One region of the Ningiella algicola genome, then DNA from elsewhere that is predicted to be linked to it. Evidence: predicted binding sites of a transcription regulator. Region 1 holds the regulator's gene; each other region holds the start of a gene.
What was found. The regulator FNR, encoded in region 1, switches genes on or off when oxygen is low (the NO sensors DNR and NnrR bind a similar motif). The targets are predictions, from matches to a motif close to TTGATCTAGATCAA.

Region 1 (4,273 bases):
ATTAGAACAAGTTACTCATGCCAGTGACATCGTCTTTGATAAGACAGGTACGCTAACAGAAGGACAGTTTTCAATTGCACAAAGCATATTTGTCGAAAAGGACAAAGCCGAGCATTATCTGGCACTTGCTTGTTTACTTGAGAGTCGCTCTGAACATCCTATCGCTCGTGCGTTCAGTCTGGACAATGTCGCGCTCCCCTTAGACGAATCTCAGTGGCAGATAAGTGAATACCGCACAGAAATTGGTAAAGGAATTCGTGCTACCGTTAATAATACAGCGTGTTTAATCGGGTCGAAACGCTTCGTGTTAGCGCAATTGGGCATAAGCCAGGACACGCTTGACGCTCAGGCTAGTCTGACGTTGACTGGCGCAAATGTATTGCTGGCCGTTGACGGAGAAGTAAAAGCCGCTTTTTGGGTCACAGATACAGTTAAAAACGATGTCATTGAAGTGTTAACGCGCTTAGATAAATATAGTCTAAGGATTTTAAGTGGCGACGATACTAGCAATGTCGAAGCAATTGCTAAGCAAATCGGTATTAGGCATGCTTTTGGCAATTGTTCCCCAGAAGATAAACTCAGCCATATTAGAGAACAACAAAGCCAATCGCGTTCGCTCATTATGCTTGGGGACGGCATTAACGACGCACCTGTACTTGCTGCAGCTGATGTTTCAGTTGCCGTCGGTAATGCCTCTGATCTTGCAAAGAATGCGGCAGACGTAATTTTACTCAATCCTAGCTTACATTCACTAGTTGACCTAATTGAAATGGCAGAAAAGACCAAACGTAAAATTAAACAAAATATCGCTTGGGCGCTTGGGTATAACCTCCTTGTCCTTCCGTTTGCGGTCAGCGGTGTACTTTCGCCATGGCAGGCCGCACTTGGAATGTCGCTATCTTCGATAATAGTGGTATATAACTCTACACGATTAATGCGATAATAAGGCTTAGAACTTATTGTTAGGCGTAGCCATGAGCATTATTTTTGTCTTAATTCCATTAGCCATTATTATTGTTTCTATTGCAATAGGCGTGTTTTTTTGGGCCGTAAAGTCTAATCAGTTTGACGACCTTGAACGTCAGGGCTATAGCATTTTGTTTGATGATGATATAAAGCAAGATGACAAAGCAAATCCTACAAAATGCGAAAGCATCGCGTTTAGCTCAGATGAATGCTCAGATGAATCACAAAAAGACAGTTTGACTGAAAATCACAAAGAAATTTGATCATACTTCATCCTACTAATGAACCCCGCACATGAGTGAATTCAATTTACTATCAGCTTTTTTGATGGGACTCGCTGGCGGTGTTCACTGCGTAGGAATGTGTGGGGGTATCGCAAGTGCTTTTAGCTTCGCTATCCCAAAAGGCGAGTCCAAAATCGTTTATATTTTATCGTACAACAGCGGCCGCATTGCCTCATATACAATGGCAGGCGCGCTAACCGGCTTTCTAGGCGCTATCGCCAGTAGCGCCATTACCACCACCTTACCCATCTTAACAATGATAAGTGCCTTATTTTTAATTTTACTTGCTCTGTACATTAGTGATGTATACAAAGGATTGTCATATTTTGAAAAAGCTGGCGGATACCTGTGGCGTAAGATTCAACCCTTGTCTAAAAAGTGCTTACCCTTTAAAAACCCAAGTTATGCGCTCGCATACGGCGCTGTTTGGGGCTGGTTGCCTTGCGGTCTTGTTTACGCAGCGCTAACGTGGTCTTTAGCAGCTGGCGATGCAGTTAGCGGTGCGCTGTTTATGTTAATGTTCGGCCTGGGCACATTCCCCGCTTTAATTGCGACTTCTTTAGGCGCATCGTATATCATTCCTATTTTACAACACAGAGCGTTTCGATACATTGTGGCGCTTTGTTTGATTATTTTCTCGTTTGTTTTGATTTTCAATATGGTTCACGGTATAAAGTGATCTGAATAATAAAAAGGAATGTGGCCATGGCAACCAGTCCTGAGCTCTCCATACATTGTGAGACCTGTAGTTTTAGTCATCTTTGCCTACCTGTTAGTCTTAACAAGTCTGAATTAGAATCTTTAGATGACATTATCGAACGTAAACGTCCTTTACATAAGCATGATAAGCTTGTGAGTTCTGGTCAAGCTTTCCATTCCTTATACGCGGTACGTTCTGGCTCATTTAAGTCTTATGTTAGTGACAAAGATGGCGTCGAACAAATTGTGGGTTTTCATTTCCCGGGCGATATTATTGGCTTTGACGCTTTAAAGGACCAGACTCATCAGAGCTATTCACAGGCACTTGAGACTGCTATGGTCTGTGAACTGCCGTATGAAACCTTAGATAAAGTATCTGAAAAGTATCCAAAACTCCGTCAACAAATCATGAAGTTCATGAGTGCTGAAATTAAACATGACCATGATTTGATGATGCTTCTTAGTAAAAGGAGTGCTGAAGAGCGTTTGTTACATTTTATTAGCCACCTTTCACAGCGTTTTGATGAGCGAGGATACTCAGCAAAGCAGTTCAATTTATCTATGACACGCAACGAGATTGGAAATTACCTCGGCTTAACGGTTGAAACCATTAGTCGTTTGTTAACACGATTTCAAAAAGAAAACTTAATTAAAGTTGACGGTAAACTTATCACGATCGTAGATTTTGATGGTCTCAAGCAACGAATGCCAGAGTCAGAGATCCCCTTCGCTGCCGTTAATTAGCAGGTCTGATTGAAATCGTAAGTTTATTACCTTTATATTTTATCTAGCACAAGGTGGTTACATGCATATGTTAACCACCTTTTTTATAATGCTTAAGTGCTCTACCTGAAGTCTGGATAACAATCTGCAACGACATAACGGAGTAAATTATGACCTTAAGCTCACACGATAGCGTGTTCACATGCCAACGTATTCTCGTCGTTTTTGACCCTTATCACACTGAACAACCTGCGTATCATCGAGCCTGTTTTTTGGCCAAAAAGCTTAATGCAGAGCTTTTAGTAGTCAGTTGCATTTATGATGAAACATACGACATGACCAATTTTCTTAGCGCTGAACAGCGCGTTGACATGAAATCCGCCCTGCTTAACGGTCAACTCAAAGCCATGCAAGCCTGTACTGCAAAAACTATTGGTGTAAAAGTGTCCGTGAAATCTGTATGGCATAAGTCATTGCATCAAGGGATCATCGACGTCGCCACTCACGAAGATTGCGACATGATTGTAAAGGCATGTAAAAATCATACTAAATTTGCACATAAACTGTTTACTCCCTCCGATTGGCGTTTATTGCGGTATAGCCCACTTAATGTCTTGATGGTAAAAGATCATGACTGGCCAGAAAATGGAAATATTGTCGCTTCGATCAGTGTTGATACAAACGATAAAGTACACAATTTGTTAAGTGAACGCGTCACAAAAATCAGCTGCGACCTGGCGAAAATGGTCAACGCGCGAGTCAACTTGGCAAACACTTTTGCAGGCGCACCGGTGCATGTTGCTATCGAAGTACCTAGTTTTAACGCGCAAGCTTATAACCAAGATATCCAGGATAAACACGAGAAAGACGTGCATACCATTGCGCAAGCGCACGACATACCAGATGATCAGGTATTTGTATCAGAAGGACTTCCTGAAGATATCATTCCTAAAGTGTGTGAAAAGCTTGATGCCGAATTGTTAGTACTGGGCTCGGTTGGTCGCCGGGGTATATCTGCAGCGCTCTTGGGCAATACTGCAGAGCATATTATTGATCATGTCACATGCGATACCCTGGTGATAAAACCACAGTTAAAATAGTGCTTAATGGCAAACGATAAAGCGTACTTCTATGGGTGATTTACAGTCATAAGTCTCGTATACTGGCGGCGTTTTAAGTATTAGGTTTTATGCATTACGTTTTAGGAAAAGCTTATGTCAGTAAATGGCTCACTCACTACTCAGAGCAAATCGAAGTATAGTTTTAATAAACTACAAAAACGCTTACGCCGTGAGACCTCAAAAGCCATTGCCGACTTCAATATGATAGAAGACGGCGATCATATTATGCTGTGTTTATCAGGCGGCAAGGACAGCTATACCCTACTCGACTCATTAATGTATCTTCAGCGTATAGCACCCATTCACTTTTCAATTGTGGCGGTTAATCTTGATCAAAAACAGCCAGGCTTTCCTGAGCATATTCTTCCAGCGTATTTGTCTGAACTGGGAGTGGAATATAAGATAGTTGAGGAAGATACGTATTCCATCGTTAAAGAAAAAGTACCTGAAGGAAAGACGACCTGCTCTCTGTGCTCACGC
Region 2 (4,273 bases), 600 kb from region 1:
ATGTCGAAGCTTGAACCGACACAAAGCCCCATTACTTCTGGCTTGTTCAGCGCGGACTTTGGCTCGGGCTTTTTTTTGAAAAGGTTGAACATATTCCATTTGCCTCGTAATTCATTGCACGATTGAGCTTGCGATAAAGCAGTAGCTAAAACAAAAAAGGCGCTCACCTTTACTCAAGATGAGCGCGCTTTCATTTCCTATATTTATGCAAGGTAAACATCGCTATTTTTTATTAGCCAGAATTTTCGCCAGCATATCTTCGCTTGAACCACCGCCGCTTCCGCCGGCGTTGCGAAGTTTAGCATCTAGATCTGAACCGGTTTCAAGTTCAGCAAGCTCAGACGCAGCTTCTATTGCGGCATCTTTCTCGGCCTGCTTTTGCTTGATTCGTTCAAGACTATCTAATGCCGTTTTCACTTTAGAGTTACCACCATCAAAGTGGGTTGAGGCTGCAACCTGCGCTTTCTGCACGGCTTGCGTGGCCTTTACCTGGTCAACCTGCTGTTCAAGCATGCGCAAGTTGTTCTTGGCTGTAGCAAGATTTGACTTGAGGGTACTTTCATTCTTGATATAGCTATCGAGAATACTTTGCTCGCTGGCTTTTAAACCGTCTAACTCGCCCACTCGCTGCGCACATTCTAGCGCTAATTCACGATTACTTTCTGCATGCTCCGCTGCGCTTTGGCTATATTTTTCAATATCTGCTTGCAATGATGCCACCTTATTTTGCGATAGCTTACGCTTGGCTGCGATTGAATGCAGGCTTTGACCGCATTGCTGAATCTCTTGCTTTGCCTCACGTATTTGTTGATCAAGGATAGTAAGAGCCTGCGTATCTGCTGCGTCTTCAAGTGCCTTGTTTGTGTGGCCTTTTAATGCTGACCATAATCTACCTAAACTCATATTTGACTCCTACTAGTTCAAATGCTCTGAATACAGTTCCAAAAACTCTGGAACATTCGCAAACAGCGCTTCCACTTCCTCTACAATAACCTCGTCTTTGCTGTCTACCGACAGCGCACCAAACGCCACGTAATACTCTTCATCACCAATATGAGAAACGGCGAGTGTTGATAATGGCACTAAGCGATGTGTTCGCAGAATTTCTGCGTCTAAAGCTGCAGTGTCTTTGACAGCGCTAAGAGGAAAGAGAATCGTTTCCACGACAATCTGTTGTTCACCTACCACTAAAAACGCATCAAGTCCTTCATCATTTGAAACATCGATACAGTCTCCTTCGATTTCTGCCGTGAAATTAATTTGCTCGTTCATGAGCGAAAGGATGTGGTCGCGCTTATCTGTCATTTTGTTCTCCATTAACAACGCTTTTGTTTATCACCTGTGATGAATTCAATGTTGATAAAAAAGCATTCGGTGTTATGTGCAACGAGTGCAACTGGTTATTGATACTAGCAAGTTTATTTTTATTTGCAACATATTTATTGCAAAAATAATTCATTTGTTGCCTTTGGCATCTATTTAAAACATTTGTTTTGTATTAATTGCATTTAAAAGTATACTCTACTCAATCTATTTTTAGAGGCCACTACGGTAGACTAAAATGCACGAAAATAACCTCAGCCAAGCTAATATAAGCCTCACAAACAAGAAGTCAATCTTACCCTATGCAAAGGCGTGCAGTTTGCACATAAAAACACTCATGGTTGAAAATGAAATGACCTATGACGACATTGTTGCGCAATTGGAAAATCGAGGCGTTGTGCTTAGTTCAAGCAATCTTCGCAATAAAGTATCGGGTCATGCCTTGTCTGCGGGTCTGTTCTTTCTGTTGCTTGAAATCATTGGCGGTCAATTATCTGCGAAAATCAAGGTCAAGTAGGAGCAGCTTTTGCCAAGCTTTCTGCCAACTTGGAAACAAAGCATTTTATTACAGCACCGCTATCATATTGATTTTGATTTGCGAAGATTAAGCCTGAAATATTGATCTAGATTAATAAAAAGCTCACCATTTGTTTCGAGCGCTGCCAACTTTGATCTTGATCATCTTTTTTATCTGAATTGTCTGTAAAAATGCATGTGTGTTCAATCAAAAAGGCAGGAAACATCATGTTGGACTTACTACTCTCAGATCCAGTCGCTTGGGGTTCAGTTCTTGGTATTGGCGTGGTTTGCGCGATTTGTGCGTATTATGTGTACTTGTTTATCCATAACGTAAAAGAAGACGCTTAGCATTTAAGGCGTATTAATTTCGGGCAACCGGCGTTTCTCAAGCTGGATCCACGTTAATATACGCTTGACTCTATTAGCACGAGCAGCGCGCCTTTGCCTCCCCATTCCAGCGGTGCTTGGTGAAAACCGAGCACCTTGGGGTGCTGTACCAAATAGTTAGGGACTTTTTGGCGTAGCACGCCGCCGCTCACGCCGTGGATAATATTGATGCATTCGTAGTGTTTGCGAAGTGCCTCGTTGATTGCGGCTGCAAGCTCAAGCTTAGTTTCTTGAGTGTTCAGTCCATGCAGGTCTAGTATTAACTCAGGAATAATTTCGCCGCGCCGAAGTCGCTTGACGCCTTGCTCTGCACTTAATTCTGGCCTGGCGTATTTAAGTGCTTTGCTAGTATCAAATGCGGCTTCAAACCCATCTGAAAACTCAAATGATGCACTGCGCTGTTTAATTTCTTTTGCAACTCGCTTAATGGGCGTTTTTAAAAGCGCCCGACGTTCTCGTGCGTCCTGTACAAACTGGTTGTGAACCACAGGCTTAGCATCTGCAAAAAGGGACGAAAAATCCAATGTTGGGTCATTCTTGTCAGGCGGGACTTGTTTTTTAGCCATGAGGATAAATTTTTTGCGAAATTTACTGCGATAAACAGTATTATAGCGCAATTAGCTTATAACTTGCGCGCAAGATCACATCAGCCTCCATACACTAATGAATACCGACTTTACTCAAAACGAAGATCGTGAAGCCCTAAAACCCGATGTACTCGCGGCTCACCTAACGACCATTATCGATTGGATACGCTTTACAATAAGCGAATGTCAGCGACATGATGTGTATTTGGGCCACGGTACGGACAACATTTGGGACGAAGCGCAACACCTTGTATTCCAAGCATTAGAACTTCCACTTGAGATGCTTAACGACGAGCAAATGTCTAATGAGCAAAAACAGGCCTTATATCAAAGTCATTTAACGTTAGATGAACGTTTTAAGCTTTGCGAATGGGTAGAACAGCGAGCGCATTTTGCTAAGCCTTTACCTTATATCAGCCACTTAGCATGGTTTGCTCGCATGCCCTTTTATGTGGACGAGCGCGTGCTGATCCCGCGTTCGCCATTTGCAGAGCTAATCGAAAAACGTTTTTCTCCATTTCTATCTCAGCATTTCAATCCTTCCCACATTCTCGATATGTGCACCGGAAGTGCCTGCATTGCTATTGCTACTGCCAGAGAATATCCCGACGCGGCCATTGATGCAGTAGATATTGATATGGATGCTTTGGAAGTGGCTTCAATTAACGTAGCGCACTATCAGCTTGAAGAACGTGTCTATCCCATTTGCTCAGATTTGTTTACCGAGCTACAGGGGCAGAAATACGACTTAATTATTGCGAATCCCCCTTATGTAGACGCGCCAGATATGGCAGATTTACCCAAAGAGTACCATCACGAGCCGCAGCATGCCCTTGCCTCAGGCTATGATGGGCTTGATTTGAGTATGCAAATTGTTACGCAGGCAGTTGAGCATTTATGCGACGATGGTTGGCTGTTTGTGGAAGTAGGCAACAGCGAAGTGAATTTTAAAGAGCGATTTAAAGAGCTCGAAGTTAGGTGGTGCGAATTAACACGCGGAGGCAGTGGAATATTCGCAATCAGCAAGGCGCAGCTACTTGCGCAGCAAGACATATTAGATGAGTTGGAGTAAGCAGCAGGATGTCAGGTAATACCTTTGGAAAAATATTCAGCGTCACAACGTTTGGCGAAAGTCACGGACTCGCGATTGGTGGCGTAGTAGACGGCTGTCCTCCAGGATTGGAGTTAAGCGCAGATGATTTGCAAGGTGACTTGGATCGCCGCAAACCGGGTACTTCCCGCTACACTACAGCGCGGCGCGAAGAGGACGAAGTCAAGATTCTATCTGGCGTGTTCGAAGGCAAAACCACAGGCACAAGCATTGGCTTGTTGATTAATAACACAGATCAGCGCAGTCAAGACTACTCAAAAATTAAAGACACCTTTAGACCAGGCCATGCCGATTACACATATCAACAAAAGTTTGGCGATAGAGACTACCGCGGCGGAGGGCGCTC
Region 3 (4,273 bases), 270 kb from region 1:
TACAATCAGGATTCGGCAATTTTCATTCATCGCACCGCTGGTATACCATTTTCTTCCATTGATGACATATTCGTCACCATCGCGAACAATGGATGTTTCAATATTGGTCGCATCTGAAGAAGCGACTTCAGGCTCGGTCATCGCAAATGCAGATCGTACTTCACCCGCTAGCAAGGGCTCTAGCCATTGCGTTTTTTGTTCTTCGTTTCCGTATTTCGCCAATACTTCCATGTTTCCGGTATCAGGTGCGCTGCAGTTAAATATTTCTGCACTGAAAAGTACGCGGCCCATTTGCTCACACAAAGGCGCATACTCTAAATTAGTCAAACCTGCGCCGTGAGGAAGATACTCTTTAGGGAGAAATAAATTCCACAGCCCCGCGTTCTTCGCTTTAGCTTTTAAATCTTCCATTATCTCAGGCGTGCGCCAAGTATTTGGATTATTGGCCACTAAATCATGATACTGCTGTTCAACTGGATAAACATGCTCGTCCATAAAGTTTTTAACTTGCTCTAATAGTGCAAGCGTTTTTTCACTGTAATCAAAGTTCATGCGTGGCGCTCTCCAAAATGATTAATAAATGTCTGACAAATTAGCTATAGCTGATTAGATGATGATGCTGTGGATGATCCAGGTGCGGTACGTTGTTGAAACTGCTTAGTTGCGCACTTTTCTCATTAAAATAAAAATGATGAATGCTGGTATTTTTAATTTGCAAATTAAAATCAATGGCCTTCTCGACGCTCACGCCCAACATTTGCATGAGACACACGCCAATAGCCCCGCCTGAGCTCACCACTAACACACGCTTTTTGCCAGATGTAAAAACGGACTGCGCTGCACGCGACACTCGTGATTCAAAATCTGACCAGTATTCATCAAGCCCTTCTAGCTCTTGCCTCGACCAAGATAGCATGGCCGCTTTAAGTACTCGATACCAGTCGCTGCGAGGCGCATTTTTTATCGGTTTTTGTTCTGGGTGAACACGCAAATATGCATCAATAACAGCTTGAAAATCATACTCATTCCACCCTGGATCAGTCACTAGTGCTTGCTCAGCGCCCACAATACCCAACGCCGTTTCTCTATGTCGCTGCATATCGCCCGTTACAACGTGCTCAAAATTTAGGTCTCGCGCTTTAAAATACTCACCTAATAGTCGGCTTTGTCGATGTCCAAGCTCACTGAGCTTGTCATAGTTTGCGCTTCCAAAAGATGCCTGCGCATGCCTTATGAGATACATTTCAGCCATTGATATCGCTTCACGTGTTGTGATTAATAGATGGCTTTTAGCTTAATGGCTTTTGTTAAATATGAGTAATTGATTGTGTTGATACTGCCTTATTCATTATGGATATTTGAGCAAGATCAATACCCGCCTTTCCCACACGCGTATACTTCCCCTCATTCGGCAACGCAGCCATTCGCCAGAGGTATCGACTTTGACAGCCAATATAAACGACTATTTTGACAAGCAGGTCATGAAAAAGTACAACACAGCAGGTCCTCGCTACACCTCCTACCCTACTGCGATTGCCTTTGAAGATATAAACGAGAACGATAGCTTGCTCGAAAATGCGCTGCTATCGCTTGGTAAAAGCCAAGATGCCGAGAAACTGTCGCTATACATGCACATTCCGTTTTGCCATTCCTTGTGCTACTACTGCGGCTGCAACAAAATCGTTACTCGCCACGCGCACAAAGCAGATATTTACTTAGACCATCTTATCGAAGAAACAAGGCTAAGAGGCGAGCAAGCGTCAGCTTGCACAGTGGAAAGCTTGCACTTAGGTGGCGGCACCCCAAGCTTTTTGAACGCCGCCCAGCTAAAACGCCTTCTTGATGCAACCAGAGCGGCTTTTGCGCTCTCAAGTAATATTGAAATGAGCATTGAAGTCGACCCAAGAGAAATTCAGCTAGACTATGCCGATGAACTAGCAAGACTTGGCTTCAATCGACTGAGCATAGGCGTGCAAGACGTCAATTCGAAAGTACAAGAGAGCATCAACCGCACTCAAAGCACTGAATTTATTCGAGACTTTATACGCCATGCGAGAAAGTCGGGCTTTGAATCAATAAATCTAGATCTCATTTACGGCCTTCCCTATCAAAACAGAGCCACTTTTTCTAATACACTAAATGAAATGCTAGTGATGAACCCAGACAGGATCTCCCTGTTCAGCTATGCCCATATGCCGCAGTTGTTTGCAGCACAAAGGAAAATAAAAGACGAATGGCTACCTGCAACAGAAGAAAAATTTGGCTTGTTTAGGCAAGCTATTGATTTTTTATGTGCACATGGCTACGAATTTATCGGTATGGATCACTTTGCTAAACCCAGTGACAGCTTGAGCAAAGCAAAGAGAGAACAAGGTTTGTATCGCAACTTCCAAGGCTACACAACAAGCCAGGCGCAAGCGACGCTCGGCCTTGGTGTATCCTCAATCAGCAGCATCAACGATGTATACGTGCAAAATCACAAAGCCCTTAAAGACTACTATCAATGCCTTTCTTCAGGCACGACAGATACCGGCAGCGAAAGCCCAAAAGCACCTGCGGCGAAAGCTATCAAACTCAGTGAAGATGATGTAATACATCGCGCGATTATTCACGGACTAATGTGTAACTTTAGCGTTGATAAAGCCACGTTCTCTGAGCAGCATAATATTGATTTTGATCGTTATTTTTCTGCCAGTTTAGCGAACTTAGAGTCATTCATTGAAGACAGTTTGCTTAGCAATACTTCTGAAAGACTTGTGATTCATGATCGCGGTAGGCTAATTGTTCGAAATATTTGCATGAGTTTCGACCAATATTTAGACAAGCCGCTCCACCAAACGCGTTACTCTAGGGTCATTTAAGCTGCATCGCACTACAACCAACCGTGACGTTGGAGTGCTTAAATTGGTGAACCCGGTGGTAGTGGCACTAATTTAACGCTCAAGGGCCACTTGCCGTGTTCCCAATAATGCGCGATATGTTTGAGCATGACCTTAGCTTGCGAGTTACGTTGCTTAGAAAGCTTTTGTTGGTAGTCCAATAAGGCTGCCTGCATGTCTAAACGCACTTCGGGTGCTAGCAAGTCGTCGCTCAGGGTGTCAAAAAAAACACTTAGGGCGACTAAACGAATACGCGGAATAAGCGCCGTTTCTAAACCTTCGGCGTCGTCGTCGTCAATGAGTATAAGCTCGCCAAATACCGATTCAAATACGTCCGATACCGATGGTAGTTTATCATTTTGTGCATATTGAAAAGACAAACGATTTAAGCGCTCAGCATTCATCAAAATAGCTAAAGAGTAGCCCGCTGCAGATTCAGCCGCAGTTACAGGATCAAAGGCAATTCCCATACGAGACCCCATACTTTCTCTATCTCTACGACTACCATAAGCTTTTGGCGGTATTATGCTAAGAAGACTTTGTGGAAGTGCTAAATACTCAGCACTCGCGCTTTGAATCATCAAATCAAGTGCTTTGTGTTGGACTTGCGGTGCCACCACGCTCACGCGCTCTTCGGTGAATGGCGCTTGTTCAGATTTGACGGCATAGCGATAATCAATGCCCGAAAGCTGTTTCACAAGGGCATCAAGTTGATATCGATGGGCGTAATAAATGGGAACCAGACGCTCCTCCAGAGAAGACAAAGGTTCTCCAAACGGCAGTGAATTCAAACCAAAATTAGCTAATGCAAATGCGCGAAGCTCACTGATTCGTTCAAACTCCTCGATTGGATCAGCGCCGTTATCCCACAAATGTCCATCTGCTGAGGCACGCTTGGGTATGCGGGCATCGGGGTCAGACTTGTACAAGAATCCGCTACTTTTTGCTTCAGCCACCAGGCCTAATAATGCCTGACTTTCATTCACCGAATCAGCAAAATCTTGATAGCCATACTTTACAACATACTTATCCCAATCGCCGATGCCTAAATCATAAGCATCCTTCAAGTTTACTTGACTATCTTTTAAGGTCACCAGCGGATGCGGATAATCCATCACCGACGCTCGACCATTTTCACTGGCTGCAAAATTGTGTGCAATGCCTATTGTATGACCTACTTCATGAGCTGACAGCTGACGAATTCTGTTTAAAGCTAATTCAAGTTGCTCGCTAGTATCTGCATCTGGCGAATCAAATGGGCTAGTTAGCCCTAACGCGATTAAGAAATCTTGTCGCACTCTGAGCGAGCCCAGAGTGACATGTCCCTTAATAATTTCTCCCGTTCTGGGATCAACAACTGAACTGCCGTAAGACCATCCACGGGTTGCTCTGTG

Region 2: the regulator FNR is predicted to act here: its motif matches at 1,942-1,955, upstream of PN836_RS00275 (DUF3149 domain-containing protein).
Region 3: the regulator FNR is predicted to act here: its motif matches at 1,359-1,372, upstream of hemN (oxygen-independent coproporphyrinogen III oxidase).

What each region holds. Positions count from the first base shown of each region.
Region 1 is NZ_CP171821.2:652,599-656,871, forward strand. Features, by position in the region: gene PN836_RS02860 (heavy metal translocating P-type ATPase) at 1-943, shown strand, start outside; gene ccoS (cbb3-type cytochrome oxidase assembly protein CcoS) at 975-1,229, shown strand; gene PN836_RS02870 (sulfite exporter TauE/SafE family protein) at 1,261-1,929, shown strand; gene fnr (fumarate/nitrate reduction transcriptional regulator Fnr) at 1,956-2,693, shown strand; gene uspE (universal stress protein UspE) at 2,843-3,772, shown strand; gene ttcA (tRNA 2-thiocytidine(32) synthetase TtcA) at 3,887-4,273, shown strand, end outside.
Region 2 is NZ_CP171821.2:54,092-58,364, forward strand. Features, by position in the region: gene PN836_RS00255 (YjfK family protein) at 1-92, opposite strand, end outside; gene PN836_RS00260 (PspA/IM30 family protein) at 223-903, opposite strand; gene PN836_RS00265 (DUF2170 family protein) at 916-1,305, opposite strand; gene PN836_RS00270 (DUF6471 domain-containing protein) at 1,562-1,840, shown strand; gene PN836_RS00275 (DUF3149 domain-containing protein) at 2,068-2,190, shown strand; gene smrB (endonuclease SmrB) at 2,244-2,795, opposite strand; gene prmB (50S ribosomal protein L3 N(5)-glutamine methyltransferase) at 2,893-3,888, shown strand; gene aroC (chorismate synthase) at 3,897-4,273, shown strand, end outside.
Region 3 is NZ_CP171821.2:386,125-390,397, reverse strand. Features, by position in the region: gene PN836_RS01750 (acyl-CoA dehydrogenase family protein) at 1-552, opposite strand, end outside; gene PN836_RS01745 (histidine phosphatase family protein) at 593-1,252, opposite strand; gene hemN (oxygen-independent coproporphyrinogen III oxidase) at 1,482-2,861, shown strand; gene PN836_RS01735 (zinc-dependent metalloprotease) at 2,900-4,273, opposite strand, start outside.